DNA from 3 places in the Micromonospora psammae genome. Region 2 is predicted to be linked to each of the others. Evidence: predicted binding sites of a transcription regulator. Region 2 holds the regulator's gene; each other region holds the start of a gene.
The links. Region 2 encodes HrcA, which represses chaperone genes, less so after heat shock. Its sites were predicted from a motif close to GGTTNGCACNCTCNNNNNGAGNGTGCNAACC; they were not measured.
Positions count from the first base shown of each region.

Region 1: the regulator HrcA is predicted to act here: its motif matches at 2,489-2,519, upstream of groL (chaperonin GroEL).
Region 3: the regulator HrcA is predicted to act here: its motif matches at 3,618-3,648, upstream of groES (co-chaperone GroES).

Region 1 covers NZ_JBAKHM010000005.1:224,171-230,025, reverse strand. Annotated here, with positions in the region: gene V6U79_RS11030 (GNAT family N-acetyltransferase) at 1-272, shown strand, start outside; gene V6U79_RS11025 (hypothetical protein) at 370-615, shown strand; gene groL (chaperonin GroEL) at 671-2,293, opposite strand; gene V6U79_RS11015 (hypothetical protein) at 2,567-3,628, opposite strand; gene V6U79_RS11010 (cold-shock protein) at 3,975-4,178, opposite strand; gene V6U79_RS11005 (GNAT family N-acetyltransferase) at 4,402-4,932, shown strand; gene paaN (phenylacetic acid degradation protein PaaN) at 5,024-5,855, opposite strand, start outside.
Region 2 covers NZ_JBAKHM010000015.1:59,716-65,570, reverse strand. Annotated here, with positions in the region: gene V6U79_RS18605 (SDR family NAD(P)-dependent oxidoreductase) at 1-1, shown strand, start outside; gene ppk2 (polyphosphate kinase 2) at 62-973, shown strand; gene V6U79_RS18595 (16S rRNA (uracil(1498)-N(3))-methyltransferase) at 995-1,729, opposite strand; gene dnaJ (molecular chaperone DnaJ) at 1,731-2,876, opposite strand; gene hrcA (heat-inducible transcriptional repressor HrcA) at 2,953-3,975, opposite strand; gene V6U79_RS18580 (DUF4870 domain-containing protein) at 4,210-4,818, shown strand; gene hemW (radical SAM family heme chaperone HemW) at 4,882-5,855, opposite strand, start outside.
Region 3 covers NZ_JBAKHM010000016.1:24,304-30,158, reverse strand. Annotated here, with positions in the region: gene V6U79_RS19160 (ATP-binding cassette domain-containing protein) at 1-206, opposite strand, end outside; gene V6U79_RS19155 (sugar ABC transporter substrate-binding protein) at 326-1,426, opposite strand; gene ybaK (Cys-tRNA(Pro) deacylase) at 1,685-2,167, opposite strand; gene V6U79_RS19145 (THUMP-like domain-containing protein) at 2,205-3,425, opposite strand; gene groES (co-chaperone GroES) at 3,788-4,096, shown strand; gene groL (chaperonin GroEL) at 4,167-5,813, shown strand.

The DNA.
Region 1 (5,855 bases), on a different contig from region 2:
CCGGCTGCCACCTCGCCGAGCGGGACGGGGAGATCCTCGGGTTCGCCGCCTGGGGGTCGTCCCGGCCGAGCTGGTTCGGGCCGATGGGCACCGCCCCGGCGGCGGAGGGCAGCGGGATCGGTGGGGTGCTGCTGCGTCGCTGCCTGCGCGACCAGCGGGCGGCCGGCGTGGACGCCGCGCAGATCGGCTGGGTGGGGCCGGTGCCGTTCTACTCGGGGAGTGCGGGTGCGCGCATCGAGCGGGTGTTCTTCCTCTACCGTCGGACGCTCTGAGCGATCGACAACAGGGCGAATAGGATATAGACCCTGATAACGCCTTTTGCCCCCGTGGATGATCGACGCCCCATACCGTTTCGGTAGAGGAGGGGCCATGACCACGGACGACGAACAGACCGACGACGTGCCACCGGCCAGGTGGACGCCGGTCGGCGACCCGCCCACCCCGCTGCCGTTCGACCGGCGGGACTACGGCGACGCCGAGCAGTTGGCCGAGATGGCCGGGCTCGACGACCCGGACGCCGACGAACCGCGGGTGGTGGTGGACGAGCCGGTGGCGGTCCTCCCCCCGTACGACCGCGCGCAGAAGAGGCGCAACCAGCGCCCCCTGCCCCGATAGACGGAACGGGGCGGACCGCTCGCGCGGCCCGCCCCGTCCGGTGTTGGAGCTGGACTCAGAAGTCCATGTCCCCGCCACCCGGGCCAGCCGGGGCGGCCGGGGTCTTCTCCGGCTTGTCCGCCACGACGGCCTCGGTGGTGAGGAAGAGCGCCGCGATCGACGCGGCGTTCTGCAGCGCCGACCGGGTCACCTTGGCCGGGTCGATGATGCCCGCGGCCAGCAGGTCCACGTACTCACCGGTGGCGGCGTTCAGGCCGTGACCGGCGTCGAGGTTGCGAACCCGCTCGACGACGACGCCACCCTCCAGGCCGGCGTTGACGGCGATCTGCCGCAGCGGGGCGTCCAGCGCGATCTTGACGATCTGCGCGCCGGTCGCCTCGTCGCCGACCAGGTCCAGCTTGTCGAAGGCGGTCTTGCCGGCCTGCACCAGCGCGACGCCACCACCCGGGACGATGCCCTCCTCGACGGCGGCCTTCGCGTTGCGGACGGCGTCCTCGATGCGGTGCTTGCGCTCCTTGAGCTCGACCTCGGTGGCCGCGCCGACCTTGATCACCGCAACGCCGCCGGCCAGCTTGGCCAGCCGCTCCTGCAGCTTCTCCCGGTCGTAGTCGGAGTCGCTCTTCTCGATCTCGGCCCGGATCTGGTTGACCCGACCTTGGATCTGGTCGGCGTCGCCGGCACCGTCGACGATGGTGGTCTCGTCCTTGGTCACCACGACCTTGCGGGCGCGGCCCAGCATGTCGACGCCGACGGCGTCCAGCTTGAGGCCGACCTCCTCGCTGATGACCTGGCCACCGGTGAGGATGGCGATGTCGGTCAGCATGGCCTTGCGGCGGTCACCGAAGCCCGGCGCCTTGACGGCGACCGACTTGAAGGTGCCCCGGACCTTGTTGACCACCAGGGTGGCCAGGGCCTCGCCCTCGAGGTCCTCGGCGATGATCAGCAGCGGCTTGCCGCCCTGCATGACCTTCTCCAGGATCGGGAGCAGGTCCTTCACCGACGAGATCTTGCTGTTGACGATCAGGATGTAGGGGTCGTCGAAGACGGCCTCCATACGCTCCGGGTCGGTCATGAAGTAGGCCGAGATGTAGCCCTTGTCGAAGCGCATACCCTCGGTGAGCTCCAGCTCCAGCCCGAAGGTGTTGCTCTCCTCGACGGTGATGACGCCTTCCTTGCCGACCTTGTCCATCGCCTCGGCGATGATCTCGCCGACGGTGTTGTCACCGGCGGAGATGGAGGCGGTGGAGGCGATCTGCTCCTTGGTCTCGACGTCCTTGGCGAGCTTGGACAGCTCCTCCGAGACGCTGGCCACGGCGGCCTCGATGCCCCGCTTCAGGGCCATCGGGTTGGCGCCGGCGGCCACGTTGCGCAGGCCCTCACGGACCAGGGCCTGGGCCAGCACGGTCGCCGTCGTCGTGCCGTCACCGGCGACGTCGTCGGTCTTCTTGGCGACCTCCTTGACCAGCTCGGCGCCGATCTTCTCGTAGGGGTCCTCGAGCTCGATCTCCTTGGCGATGCTCACACCATCGTTGGTGATGGTGGGGGCACCCCACTTCTTCTCGAGCACGACGTTGCGGCCCTTGGGGCCGAGGGTCACCTTCACGGCGTCGGCGAGCTGGTTCATGCCCCGCTCGAGGCCGCGGCGCGCCTCTTCGTCGAACGCGATCATCTTGGCCATACGGCGTTGTCCTCCTGGACACTCACGGGCCACCCGAGTGTGTGTCCCGGATGGGCCGCCTGGTGTACGCACCTTGGGACGTCGCCACCTGGCGACGACGACGTCCTTCGGCCGGGCCGGATAGCCCGCGACGACCGGCCATGTGCCCCACCGGCGTCTCCAACGCCGCTGGAACCTTGGCCCCACCGTCCCGACCATTGGCACTCACGGTATGCGAGTGCCAATGACTTGTTTAGCACTCTCCCCTGCCGAGTGCAAGCACGCTCGGACCGGTCAGCCGAGTTCCGCCGCCAGCCGGGCCGCGTTCACCGGCCCTTCGTGCGCCCGCTGCTCGGCGTACGAGACCACCAACCCGACGAGCTGCAGCAGGTGGACGGGGACGACCAGCACCGCGCTCAGCACCACCACCAGGGACGCGCCCACCGCCGTGCCCGGCGAGGAGTACGGGTCGACGCCGAACGGCAGGGTGCCCACGGCCTCCACCACCCCACCGACGAGGCTGCCGACCACGACCGCCGCCGCGACCAGCGCCACCCGGCCCAGCACCATTCCGAGCCGGTCGTGGAAGAAGCGGAACGAGCGGCCGATCGGGTTCTGCCGCTCGAAGAGGTAGACCGGCCCGGCGAGGGCGAGCGCGAAGGCGAGGTAGATGCCGGGCAGCACGCAGAAGCAGACGCCGACGGTCACGATCAGGGTGATCAGCAGGGTCCAGCCCCACAGCCCGAGGGCCCGGCGCAGGCCGTACCGGAGGGCGCCGCCCAGATCGGCCGGCTCGCCGGCCGCCTGCCGGGCCACCACCCAGGTGCCGCCGGCCCAGCCCACGCTCTGCGCGAGGCCGATGAAGAGGCCGGCGACCAGCACGGCGACCCCGAAGGTCACCAGGTCACCCAGGAAGCCGTCGGGCAGCGAACCGTCGGCGGGCAGCTCCTCCTCCACCGGGCCGAGCCCAAGGGAGAGCAACGACAGCGCCGCGGCGGGCACGGTCTGGGTGAGCAGCATCAGCGGCAGCAGGACCCGCCAGCCCCGGCGCAGCGCACCGGTGCAGCGCCGGAACCAGCCCGCGACACCGGCGTACGGCGGATTGACCAGCGGATCGTCGGGGTCACCGCCGGCCTGCCAGCCGTACGGCAGCTGAGCCCCGTAGGGCGGCGGGTAGCCCCCGTACGGCGGGTAGCCGAGCGGGAAACCCGCCGACGGGTCCGAACCGGGCGGGAAGCCGGCGGTCGGTGGGTAGCCGGTCGTCGGCGGCTGGCCCCAGCCCTGCGGGTGCCCGCCGGCCGGGTCCCAGGCGCTGGGCGGCGTCGACTGGCCCGGCCAACCGGGGGCGCCCGGCACGGGCTGACCCGGGACGGGCTGACCCGGGACGGGCTGACCCGGGACGGGCGGACCCGGGACGGGCGGACCCGGGACGGGCGGACCCGGGACGGGCGGACCCGGGACGGGCGGACCCGGGACGGGCGGACCCGGGACGGGCGGACCCGGGACGGGCGGACCCGGGACGGGCGGATCGGCCGGCGCGGAGGGCTCCGGCGAGCCGCTCGACGCGGGCGGACCCGACGATGCGGGGTCGAACGGCTCCGATGGGGACCGGTCGGACATGAACCCTCCTCAGTGACGCCTGGGACGGCCCATGATCTTCCCTGTTGTCAAATCACCCCGCAGCCCCACCCGGGCGGGGGGATCAGGCGATGACTCGGACCCGCTCGGCCTGCGGACCCTTCTGGCCCTGGGCGATCTCGAACTCCACCCGCTGCCCGTCGTCGAGCGCCTTGTAGCCGTCCATCTCGATGGCGGAGAAGTGGACGAAGACGTCCTGGCCGCCGTCGACGGCGATGAAGCCGTAGCCCTTTTCGGAGTTGAACCACTTCACGGTGCCCTGTGCCACGGTGCACTTCCTCACTCTGCGCGGCGTTCCACGACCCCGGGGCCGGCCGGAGGCCGGCACCCGGAGGACCACCGTCCGGCGATCGGTGCCGACCGCTGAATCAGTGACCGAAATCGCACGCTACACGAGGCGTGACGACGGCGCACGACCACAAATCGGGCATATTCCGGCGCTCCGCAGAGCTTCGCCCATCGCCCGACGTCACTGCGGTATGCATGCGGTCATGAACTCTGCCCTGGCCTCACCGGACGCCCGGACGGCCACCGTCCGTCGGGTCGGCCCCCAGGACGCGGCCCGGATGCGGGCCCTCCGACTGGAGATGCTGGCGGACGCCCCGCTGGCCTTTCTGGAGACGTTGGCGCAGGCGGCCGCCCTGCCGCACGCCGACTACGCGGCCCGGGTCGCCCAGGTCTCGACCGGCTGCGGGAACGCCCAGTTCATCGCGGACCCGGGCGGCCGGCTGGTCGGGTCCGCCGGTGGGATCGCCGCCCCGGACGAGCCCGGCCTGACCGTGGTCTACGCCGTCTACGTGACGCCGGCCTGGCGCGGCAGCGGCCTGCTCCGCGCGCTGATCGACGGGGTGGCGGCCTGGTCGCGCGAGTGCGGCCGGCCCGAGCTGATGCTGGAGGTGGTGGTCGGCAACGACCGGGCCTACCGGGCGTACCAGCGGCTCGGTTTCACCGACACCGGGGTACGCGTCCCGCACCCCACCGTCCCGGCGCTTCGCGAACTCCAGATGCGCCGGCCCGCCTGAGCGAGCGTGACACCTCAGCGGCATGTCGGTGCCCCCGAGGTGTCACGCTTCGTCAGACACGCGCCTTTCGACGCCGGCCCCTCCGCGGTCCTCAGCCGTGGCGGCGGCTCTGCACGATGCGGAACCGGTTCGCCACGTACGCGCCGTCGGTGAGGGCGGCGTTCGCGGCCGGGTTGGCGCCGCTGCCGTGGAAGTCCGAGAACGCGGCCGACTGGTTCACGAAGACCCCGCCGGTCAGGTTGCAGGACAGGTGCACCCCGACGTCGACCGCGGCGGCCTCGGCGGCGTCCAGGACCGCCTCGTCGGTCGAGTAGACGGCCGCGGTCAGCGCACCCTTCTCCCCCACCGTCGTCCGCATGATCTCCAGGCTGTGGGTGGTGGAGTCGGTGGCGATGGCGAACGAGATCGGCCCGAACCACTCCCTGCCGTAGGTCGCGGTGTCGTCGGCGGCCAGCTTGACGATGGTCGGCGTCCGCACCACCGCGCCGGGCAGCGCCGGGTGCTCGACGGTACGGGACTCCAGCACCGGCTCGCCGACCTTGGTCACCTCGTCGAGCCGCTCCAGCACCCCGTCGTTGACGATCGCGCCGGTCAGCTCGACCCCGCGGGCCGGGTCGGCGGTGAGCTTGCCCACCACGGCGGCGATCCCGCCGGCCACCTCGTCGAAGCTCTTGTGCCCCTGGTCGGTCTCGATGCCGCCCGCCGGGATGAGGATGTTCTGCGAGGTGGTGCACATCTGGCCGCTGTAGAGGGTCAGCGTGAAGCCGAGGTTGCGGCACATCCCGGCGAAGTCGTCGGTGGAGTCGACGACGACGGTGTTCAGGCCGGCCTTCTCGGTGTAGACGGCCGCCTGCCGGGCGTTCGCCTCCAGCCAGTCGCCGTACTCGGTGGAGCCGGTGAAGTCGACGATCTTCACGGCCGGG
Region 2 (5,855 bases):
ACGAGGAGAACCCGGACCACCGGAGGTGGTAGAGCGGGCCCACGGGGTAAAGGTCTCCGGCATGACCGAGACCACGCTGCTGGACCTCACCGCCGACTACCGGGTCGAGGACGATCACGACGACGACCCGGTGCTGCTCCGGCCGGACGGCAGCCCGGTCGACACCTGGCGCGAGGACTACCCGTACGACGAGCGGATGCCGCGCGAGGAGTACGACCACCACAAGCGGCTGCTCCAGATCGAGCTGCTGAAGCTCCAGGAGTGGATCAAGGAGTCCGGCGAGCGACTGGTGGTCGTCTTCGAGGGGCGGGACGCGGCCGGCAAGGGCGGCACCATCAAGCGCTTCATGGAGCACCTGAACCCGCGCGGCGCCAAGGTGGTCGCCCTGACCAAACCGAACGAACGGGAATCGACCCAGTGGTACTTCCAGCGCTGGCTGGCGCACCTGCCGGCGGCCGGCGAGATCGTGCTGCTCGACCGGTCCTGGTACAACCGGGCCGGGGTGGAGCGGGTGATGGGCTTCTGCAGCCGCAAGGAGTACCTGGAGTTCCTGCGGCAGGCCCCCGAGCTGGAACGGATGCTGGTCCGGTCCGGCATCCGGCTGGTCAAGTTCTGGTTCTCGGTGTCGCGCAACGAGCAGCGCACCCGCTTCGCCGTCCGACAGGTCGACCCGGTCCGGCAGTGGAAGCTCTCGCCGATGGACCTCGCCGCGCTGGACCGCTGGGACCAGTACACCGAGGCCAAGGAGGCGATGTTCTTCTGGACCGACACCGCCGACGCGCCGTGGACGGTGGTGAAGAGCAACGACAAGAAGCGGGCCCGGCTGGAGGCGATGCGGCACGTGCTCAACCGCTTCGACTACACCGACAAGGACCCCCGGGTGGTCGGCACACCGGATCCCCTGATCGTCGGCCCGGCCGGCCTCGACCTGACCCCCGAAGAGGACCCCGTCCCCGTCTTCCCCCGCCCCTGACCCCGCCCGTTGGCGGTGGGGTCACCAGCGGGAGAGGCGGGTGGCCAGGACGGTCAGGGCGGCGACGCCGGCGGTGGAGGTGCGCAGCACGGTGGGGCCGAGGCGGACCGGGGTGGCGCCGGCCTCGGTGAAGGCGGTCAGCTCGGCCGGGGCGATGCCGCCCTCGGGGCCGACCACGAGGACGATCTCCCCGGACTCCGGCAGCTCGACGCTGGTCAGCCGCTCCTGCGCCTCCTCGTGCAGCACGAACGCGGCGCGGGCCCCGGCGATCCGCCGCGCCACGGTGACCGTGGACTCGTCCGGGGCGCCGGCCACCACCGGCAGCCACGCCCGGCGGGCCTGTTTGGCCGCCTCCCGGGCGGTCGCCACCCACTTCTCCCGGGCCCGTACGCCCCGGTCGCCGCGCCACTGCGTCACCGAGCGGGACGCCGCCCACGGCACGATCTCGTCCACCCCGACCTCGGTCATCGCCTGCACGGCCAGCTCGCCCCGGTCCCCCTTGGCGATGCCCTGCACCACGACCAGCCGGGGGACGTCCGCGTCGACGTACCCCCGGGAGCCGATCGCCAGCTCGAGGGTGCCCCGGCCGACGACGGTGACCACGGCGGTCGCCGTGCCACCCCGACCGTCGGCGAGCAGCAGCTCCTCACCGACGCGCAGCCGCTGCACGGTGGCCGCGTGGTGGCCCTCCGGGCCGTCCAGGACCAGCGAGTCACCGGTGGGCAGCGCCTCGACCAGGAACAGCGGCGCGGACACCTCAGGCGTGCCCGTTGAAGGCGTCGCGCATCCGGGAGAAGAAGCCACCCTGCTTGGTCAGCTCGGCGACCTCCTCGCCCCGGGTCTTGGCGAAGTCGCGGAGCATCTTCTCCTGGTCGGCGTCGAGCTTGGTCGGAGTCCGCACGTCCAGGTGGACGTAGAGGTCGCCCCGGCCGGTGCCGCGCAGGTGCGGCACGCCCCGGGCGCGCAGCCGCAGCGTGCTGCCCGGCTGGGTGCCGGCCTTGACGTCGACCGTCTCCTCGCTGTCCAGCGTCTTGATGGTCAGTCGGGTGCCGAGCGCGGCGGCGGTCATCGGCACGGTGACCCGGCAGTGCAGGTCGTCGCCCTTGCGCGAGTAGACGTCGTGCGGCCGCTCGTGGATCTCCACGTAGAGGTCGCCGGCGGTGCCCCCGCCCGGACCGACCTCGCCCTGCTGGGCCAGCCGGATCCGCATGCCGTCCTCGACCCCGGCCGGGATCTTGACGGTCAGCGAGCGGCGGGTGCGCACCCGGCCGTCACCGGCGCAGGTCGGGCAGGGGTGCGGGATGGTGGTGCCGTAGCCCTGGCAGACCGTGCACGGGCGGGCGGAGACCACCTGACCGAGGAAGGTGCGCTGCACCGACTGCACCTCGCCCCGGCCGCCGCACGCCTCGCAGGTGGCCAGGTGGGTGCCGGCCGCGGTGCCCGCACCCGAGCAGGTGGTGCAGAGCACGGCGGTGTCGACGGTGATCGGCGCCTCGACGCCGAACGCGGTCTCGTGCAGGTCCAGCTCCAGCCGCAGGATCGCGTCCGCGCCCGGCCGGGTACGCGGGCGCGGGCCCCGGGCGCCACCGCCGGCGCCGCCGAAGAACGCGTCCATGATGTCCTGGAAGCCGACGAACGGACCGGTTCCGCCCGGACCGCCCGGGCCGCCGGCACCGCCGCCGCCCGGGGCGAGCGGATCACCGCCCAGGTCGACGATCTGCCGTTTCCGGTCGTCCGAGAGGACCTCGTACGCGGCGTTGATGTCCTTGAACTTCTCCTGTGCCTCCGGGTCCGGATTGACGTCCGGGTGGAACTGCCGCGCCAGCTTGCGGTAGGCGCGCTTGATCTCGTCGTCGGAGGCCTCCCGGCTCACGCCGAGAATGCCGTAGTAGTCCCTGGCCACTGCGTTCGGTGTCCTCATGTTCGTCTCGCGTTGCGCCGGTCGTCGGCCGGAGCCGACCGCCGGCCCCTGCCTTGGGTCAGTTCTGGGCCAGCAGCTCGCCCACGTAGCGTGCCACGGCCCTCACCGTGGCGATGGTGCCGGGGTAGTCCATCCGGGTGGGCCCCAGCACACCGAGGCCGCCGACGATGGTCGCGCCCGGGCCGTACCCGGTGCTGACCACGGAGGCGGCGCGGAGGTTGTCGACCTCGTTCTCGTCGCCGATCAGCACCCGGGTCGTGCTCGGCTCGGTCTCGCCGATGAGCTTGAGCAGCACGACCTCCTCCTCGAGCGCCTCGAGGATGGGCCGCAGCGAGCCCTGGAAGTCGAGCAGGCCGCCCCGGGTGAGGTTGGCGGTGCCGGCCAGTGCGATGCGCTCCTCGTGCCGCTCGACCAGCGTCTCCAGCAGCACGGTGGAGAGGGTGGTCATGGCCCCGCGCAGGTGCGGCGCCGACTCGTCGACGAGGGCCTGGACCAGCGGCGGGGTGTCCGACAGCCGACTGCCGACCAGCTTCTCGTTGACCAGCCGGCGCAGGTCGGTGACGTCCTCGGCCGGGACCGGCGCGGGCAGCTCCACCAGCCGCTGCTCGACCCGGCCGGTGTCGGCGATCATCACCAGCATCAGCCGGGTGGTGGAGATCGGCACCAGCTCCAGGTGGCGCACCGAGGAGCGGGCCAGCGACGGGTACTGCACGACGGCGACCTGCCGGGTGAGCTGCGCCAGCAGCCGGACCGTGCGGTGCACCACGTCGTCCAGGTCGACCGCGCCGACCAGGAAGCGCTCGATCGCCCGGCGCTCGGCCGGGCTGAGCGGCTTGACCCGGGAGAGCCGGTCCACGAAGAGCCGGTAGCCGCGGTCGGTGGGCACCCGGCCGGCACTGGTGTGCGGCTGCCGGATGTAGCCCTCCTCCTCCAGCACGGCCATGTCGTTGCGGACCGTCGCCGGGGAGACCCCGAGCTGGTGCCGCTCGACCAGCGCCTTGCTGCCCACGGGCTCCTGCGTGGCGACGTAGTCCTCGACGATCGCGCGCAGCACGGCCAACTTGCGGTCGTCGAGACCCATCTCCCCACCTCCTGACGCACGTGGCCCGGGGTGCCTGGGACGCCCGGGCGAGCGCTCTGGCACTCGACTGTAGCGAGTGCCAGTCTACGTCGGCGCCCCCGCCGACGCGATGATCAGCGACGGACCATCCCCGCGGTCCCGCGCGCGCCCGTGCCCGGCAGGGCCGGACAGCCGGACATTCCCGGCCAGTGGCGCTCTGGTGCCCCCTTGCCGGCAGCCCCTACCGTGACGTTCATGACTGAACCACCTCGCCCTCCCGGCGCGGGGGACCCCGGCGACCGGCCGGACCCCACCGCACCCTACGGCTCGTCGTACGAGCCGCCCACCGCACCACTGTCCGGGGCACCGGGGGCGGGCGGCTATCCCCCGCCCGGCGGCTATCCGCCACCCCCCGGCGCCCAGCCGCCGTCGGGCGGTTACCCCCCACCGGGCGGCTACTCCGCACCCGGCGCCGGCTACCCGACCGGCGGCGCGTACGGCGCCCCGAGCGGCGGCTGGGCCAGCAACGAGGACAAGACCTGGGCGCTGATCGCGCACTTCGGCGGCGCCGTGGCGATGTTCGTCAGCGGCGGGGTGCTGGGTTGGCTCCCCCCGCTGGTCGCCATGCTGGCCCGGGGCAGCCAGTCGCCGACGGTGCGTCAGCACGCCGTGGCGGCGCTCAACTTCCAGCTGCTCTGGTCGATCATCGGCCTGGTCGGGTGGATCCTGAGCTGCATCCTGGTCGGGTTCCTCGCGGTCGGCGCCGCCGTCGTCCTGGGCGTGATCTTCGGCATCCTCGCCGGCGTCAAGGCCAACGAGGGGCAGCTCTACCGCTACCCGATGAGCATCAGCATGATCAAGTGAGCACCGGCCGGCCTTCGGGCCGGCCGGCCGCTCCGGCGGTCGATCCGCCTCGCCGCCGCCCGCTCAGGGCAGCAGGTCGCGGACCACCGCGTCGGCCAGCAGCCGCCCGCGCAGGGTGAGCACGGCCCGCCCCGCCGCGTACTCGGCCGGGGCGAGCAGCCCGTCGGCGAGCGCCCGCCCGGCGCCCGCCCGGCCCGCGTCGTCCAGCGCCGCCAGCGGCAGCCCGGAGTCCAGCCGCAGCCGCAGCATGACGTCCTCCATGTGCGCCTCGTCCGCGGTCAGCAGCTCCCGGGCCAGGCCCGGCGACTGTCCGGCGGCCAGCTTCCTCGCGTACGCCGAGGGGTGCTTGACGTTCCACCAGCGCACCCCGCCGACGTGGCTGTGCGCCCCCGGGCCGAGGCCCCACCAGTCCGCGCCGGTCCAGTAGAGCAGGTTGTGCCGGCACCGGGCCGCCTCGGAGCGGGCCCAGTTCGACACCTCGTACCAGGAGAAGCCGGCCGCGCCGAGGGCGGCCTCCGCGGCCAGGTAGCGGTCCGCCGCCACGTCGTCCGAGGGGTACGGCAGCTCGCCGCGGCGCATCCGGGCGGCGAGCCGGGTGCCGTCCTCCACGATCAGGGCGTACGCGCTGACGTGGTCCACCCCGGCGGCGATCACCTGGTCGAGGGAGGCGGCGAAGTCCTCGGCGCTCTCTCCCGGCGTGCCGTAGATCAGGTCGAGGTTCACGTGGTCGAAGCCGGCGTCGCGCGCCTCCAGCGCGGCGGCGGTGGCCCGGCCGGCGCTGTGCCGGCGGTCGAGGACCGCCAGCACCCCCGGCGCGGCGGACTGCATGCCCAGCGAGATCCGGGTGTAGCCGGCCGCCCGCAGCGTCTTCAGCGACGCCGGGGTGACCGACTCGGGGTTGGCCTCGGTGCTCACCTCGGCGTCGGCGGCCAGCCCCCAGGTGCGGTCGATGCCGTCCAGGATCCGGGCCAGGTCGTCGGCGGGGAGCAGGGTCGGCGTGCCGCCGCCGACGAAGACGGTGTCGACCCGGGGCGGCG
Region 3 (5,855 bases), on a different contig from region 2:
GGCTTGCCCTCGAAAAGGAACTCGCCGCCGTCGGTCGGGTAGATGCCGCTGATGCACTTGACCAGGGTCGACTTGCCGGCGCCGTTGTCACCGACGAGCGCGGTCACCTCGCCGGGGTGGGCGGCGAAGGCGACGTCGCGGAGTACCTGGACGGGACCGAAGCTCTTGTCGATCCCGCGTAGTTCCAGCAGGGGGGTCGCGGACACGGGGGTCTCCTTTGCGCGGAGGGGAGATCTCGGACCCGTCCGGTGGCGGGACGCCGCCCGGCACGGTTGTCACCGTGCCGGGCGGCGTCGCCTCTGGAGCGGGGTGGGAACGGTACGGGTCAGCTGATGCCGGCGTCGGCGCAGAGCTTGGCGTACGTCCCGGTGCAGAGCTCGTCCTTGGTCACGAAGCCGTCGGCCACGACGTCCTTGACGTTCTCCTTGTAGATGGCCTTCGGGGTGAGCAGCACGGCGGCGACGTCGCGGCCACCCTCCGGGTCCTTGACCGTCTGACCGGTCTCCTTCTTCTCACCCTTGGCGACCGCGATGGCCAGGTCGGAGGCGGCCTTCGCCTCCTCCTTGATCGCCTTGTAGACGGTCATGCACTGGTCACCGGCGAGGATGTTCTGCAGGCCCTGCGGGGTGGCGTCCTGCCCGGTCACCGGGACCTTGCCGTTGAGCTTGTTCTTCTTGAGCACCGAGATGGCCGCGTTGCCGAGGCCGTCGTTGGCGGCCAGGACACCGTCGATCTTGCCGCCGGCCTTGGTCAGCTGCTGCTCGAAGATCGTGGCGGCCTGGGTGTTGTCCCAGTCCGGCACCGAGTCGTCGGCGACCTTGGTGTACTCCTTGGCGTCGATCTTCGGCTTGAGGACCGAGTCGTAGCCGTTCTTGAACAGGGTGGCGTTGTTGTCGGTCGGCGAGCCGTTGAGGTAGCTGATCGCCGGGTTCTTGACGCCCTTGTCGGTCAGGCACTTGGCCAGACCCTCGCCCTGGAGCTTGCCGACGGCCTCGTTGTCGAAGCTGACGTAGTACTGCGCCGAGCCGCCCAGCGTGAGCCGGTCGTAGTCGATGGTGGCGACGCCCTGCGACTTGGCCTTGTCGAGCACGGCCTTGCCGGTGCCGGAGTCCAGATTGACGATCATCAGGGCGGTGACGCCGTTGGTGATCATCTGGTCGGCGATGGTCTGGAAGGCGTTCTTGTCGCCCTGCGCGTTCTGGATGTCGTAGTCGACGCTGGCGGCCTTGAAGGCCTCCTCCAGGAACTTGCGGTCCGCGCCCTCCCAGCGGGCGGAGGACTTGCTGTCCGGCAGGATCACGCCGATCTTCGGCTTCTTTTCGGTGGAGCCGCCGGCCTGGTCGGTGCCGGAGTCGTCACCGCAGGCGGCCATGCTGCCGGTGGCCAGCAGGCCCACGGCGGCGAAGGTGAGGAAGCCCTTGCGCATCTGCACGGGTCCTTTCGGGGGTGGGGGAGTAGTTGCTTTTGTTGTGCCCGGCAACGTATTCCCGTTCACGTTCAGCGCGCAAGCCTGCCGAGGTCAGAAGTTTGTTGGCGGCAGTAACAATTCAGCAACGCGGTTGTCACGCGCCGGACACCCACCCAGGAAGCGCTCTCTCGGACCCGACCGGAAGCGCCTGCGCCGAGCGCCGACCGACACCCGCGACGCGCCCGTTCCGCGGCCGACCGAGCGGGCGGGCCCGGGTCAGGAGCCGGCGGCCAGCCTCGCCGTGACCGCCCCGGTGAGGTTGACCAGATCGGCCGGGGAGAGCTCGACCTGGAGCCCGCGCCGACCGGCCGAGACGTAGACGGTGTCGTACGCCAGCGCGGAGGAGTCGAGCACCGTCGGCAGTCGTCGGCGCTGGCCCAGCGGGCTGATCCCGCCCCGGACGTAGCCGGTGGCCCGCTCGGCGACCGCGCGGTCGGCCATGGTGGCCCGCTTGCCGCCGACCGCCGCCGCCAACGCCTTCAGGTCCAGCTCGCCGGTGACCGGCACGACCGCCACGGTCAACCCGCCGTCGACCTCGGTGACCAGCGACTTGAAGACGCGCTCCGGCGGCACCCCGAGCGCCGCCGCGACCAGCGCGCCGTAGTTCGGCGCCTCCGGGGACACGTCGTACGGATGGGTCCGGTGCGTGATCTTCCGCTTGGTCAGCAGCGCCGTCGCCGGAGTGCCCCGTCCCGCCATGACGGCCACGCTAACCCGGACCGTCCCGGCGGGCGACTCAGCTCGCCACCGGACGGCAGAGCAGCACCGTCGGCGCCCCGGCGACCCGGGTCAGCACCAGGCTCGCCCCGGCGCCGCCGGCCAGCCTCAGGTCGCGGCGCAGCTTCTCCGGCTCCAGCGCCGACCCCCGCTTGAGGATCTCCACCCGGCCCACCCCCCGCTCGCGCAGCAGGGCCCGCAGCCGCTTGAGCGAGAAGGGGAGCACGTCGGTCACCTCCAGGCAGCGGCCGAACGGCGTCGCGGCCGGAGCGTCGGTGTAGACGTAGGCGATGCTCGGGTCGGCGAGGGTGCCGCCGAGGTCGGCGGCGAGCTCCGCGACCAGGTGGGCCCGGACCACCGCGGAGTCGGGATCCAGCAGGTAGCGCCGGACCGGCCCGACCGGCGCCTCGGCGTCGCCGGAGCCGGCCAGTTGATGAGCGGAGGCCTCCCGGGTGCCGGCGGCGTCGACCGGGGGGCCCTCCCTCAGCAGGGTGGCGCGGCGGGGGGTCTCGGCGAGGCGGCCGCACCAGAGGGCCGCCTCGACCAGGTCACCGTCCACGCTCACCCATTCCGCCTCGGCGCCGGCCGGGATGAGCGCGTGGTCCAGGCCGGGAGCGACCTTCACCACGGTGTGCGGCACCCGCTCGGCGAGGCCGGTGACGAAGTCCCAGGGCGGGGAGTAGGACTTCGGGTCGAAGATCCGCCGCCCGGTGCCGGCCCGGCGCCGCGCCGGGTCGCAGAAGACACCGTCCACCCGGGTCACGTCGAAGGCCGTCGCGTCGCCGCACTCCACGGTGAAGAGCTCGGCCAGCCCCGCGGCCTCGGCGTTCGCGGCGGCCATCGCGGCGGTCACCGGGTCGGCCTCCACCCCGTACACCCGGATGCCGGCGCGGGCGGCGGCGAGCGCGTCCGCGCCGAGGCCGCAACCCAGGTCGGCGAGGCTGCGCACCCCGGCGGCGCGCAACCGGGCGGCGCGCCGGTCCGCGACCACCCGCCGGGTGGCCTGCTCCAGCCCGGCCCGGGTGAAGAACATGCCGGCCGCCGCCGGGCCGAACTTGCCGACCGCGCGGCGGCGCAGCTCGGCCTGGGTGAGCGCGGCGGCGGCCAGTCCGGCCGGCAGTCCGGCGGAGCGGAGCGCGGCCGCCGCGGTCAGCGGGTCGCCGCCGGCCACCTCGGCCGCCGCCGCGAGCGCGGCCGACCCCGCCGGGGTACGCAGCGCGCCGAACTGGTCGAGATCCACCCGCCCATTCTCCCGTCCCGCCCCGCGTCACCGCCCCGGCCCCTCCGGCGGCGCCCGACGCGGTTCGCGGCAGGTCGCGGTCTCCCGCCGCGGGTACCCCGCGACATGCCGCGAACGGGGATCGGCAACGGCCGTGCGGGCGCGACGCGCTGGCACTCTCCTTGACGGAGTGCTAGCCGAGGAATAACCTGCGATTAGCACTCTCGCCCTGAGGGTGCCAGCTCCCGGGCCGTGAGGCGCGGGCGCGCACGCCAGGCGGACCGGCACCCGCGACGACGGCCCCGCCAGGTGGCATGTGGCAGATTGACGCCGGCCGGCCTCGCTGGCCGGCAACGAAACCAGTACCCCAGGAGGGTATGCCCGTGACTACCGCGACCAAGGTTGCGATCAAGCCGCTCGAGGACCGCATCGTGGTCCAGGCGAACGAGGCTGAGACCACCACGGCGTCGGGCATCGTGATTCCCGACACCGCCAAGGAGAAGCCGCAGGAGGGCACCGTCCTCGCTGTCGGCCCGGGCCGGATCGACGACAAGGGCAACCGCGTGCCGATCGACGTCAAGGTCGGCGACACCGTCCTCTACTCGAAGTACGGCGGCACCGAGGTCAAGTACGCCGGCGAGGAGTACCTGGTGCTCTCCGCCCGCGACGTCCTCGCGGTCATCGAGAAGTAAGCAACCGATCAGTGTCGCTGCCCCGGTCCGGCTCGCCGGGCCGGGGCAGCGGCGCTTCGAAGGGACATTCATGGCGAAGATCCTGAGCTTCTCGGACGACGCCCGACACCTGCTGGAGCACGGTGTCAACGCCCTCGCGGACACGGTCAAGGTCACCCTCGGCCCGCGCGGGCGCAACGTCGTCCTGGACAAGAAATTCGGTGCGCCCACGATCACCAACGATGGTGTGACCATCGCCAAGGAGATCGAGCTCACCAACCCCTACGAGAACCTCGGCGCGCAGCTGGTCAAGGAGGTGGCGACCAAGACCAACGACGTCGCCGGCGACGGGACCACCACCGCGACCGTGCTGGCCCAGGCGATGGTCCGCGAGGGCCTGCGCAACGTGACCGCCGGGGCCAGCCCGTCCGGTCTCAAGCGCGGCATCGACGCGGCGGCCGCCAAGGTCTCCGAGGCGCTGCTCGACCGGGCCGTCGAGGTGGCCGACAAGGAGTCGATCGCGCACGTGGCGACGATCTCCGCGCAGGACGCCACCATCGGCGAGCTGATCGCCGAGGCGATGGAGCGGGTCGGCCGCGACGGTGTCATCACCGTCGAGGAAGGCTCCGCGCTCACCACCGAGCTGGAGGTGACCGAGGGTCTCCAGTTCGACAAGGGCTTCATCTCGCCGAACTTCGTCACCGACGTGGAGTCGCAGGAGTCGGTCCTGGAGGACGCGTACGTCCTCATCACCACGCAGAAGATCTCGGCGATCGAGGAGCTGCTGCCGCTGCTGGAGAAGGTCCTCCAGAACAGCAAGCCGCTGCTGATCATCGCCGAGGACGTCGACGGCCAGGCGCTGTCCACGCTGGTGGTCAACTCGATCCGCAAGACCCTCAAGGTCTGCGCGGTGAAGGCCCCCGGCTTCGGCGACCGTCGCAAGGCGATGCTCCAGGACATGGCGATCCTGACCGGCGCCGAGCTGGTCGCCCCGGAGCTGGGCTACAAGCTCGACCAGGTCGGCCTGGAGGTGCTCGGCACCGCCCGCCGCGTCGTGGTCGACAAGGAGAACACCACCGTCGTCGACGGTGGCGGCCAGGCCTCCGAGGTCGCCGACCGGGTCGCGCAGATCCGCAAGGAGATTGAGGCCTCGGACTCCGAGTGGGACCGGGAGAAGCTGGCCGAGCGGCTGGCCAAGCTCTCCGGCGGCATCGCGGTCATCAAGGTGGGCGCGGCGACCGAGGTCGAGATGAAGGAGCGCAAGCACCGCATCGAGGACGCCATCGCCGCGACCAAGGCCGCGGTCGAGGAGGGTACGGTCCCCGGCGGCGGCGCCGCCCTGGTCCAGATCCTCCCGGTGCTCGACGACCACCTCGGCTTCACCGGTGACGACAAGACGGGCGTGTCGATCGTGCGCAAGGCGCTGGTCGAGCCGCTGCGTTGGATCGCCCAGAACGCCGGCCACGACGGCTACGTGGTGGTGCAGAAGGTCGCCGGCCTCCAGTGGGGCAACGGCCTCGACGCCGCCACCGGCCAGTACGTCGACCTGGTGAAGTCCGGCATCATCGACCCGGTGAAGGTGACCCGCAACGCGGTCACCAACGCCGCCTCGATCGCCGGCCTGCTGCTGACCACGGAGAGCCTCGTGGTGGAGAAGCCGGAGAAGGCCGAGCCGGCCGCCGCCGGTGGTCACGGCCACGGCCACGGTCACGGCCACCAGCACGGCCCGGGTTTCTGACCCACGCCGCAGGCAAGGTCAGGGCGCGCCGTCTCCGCGACG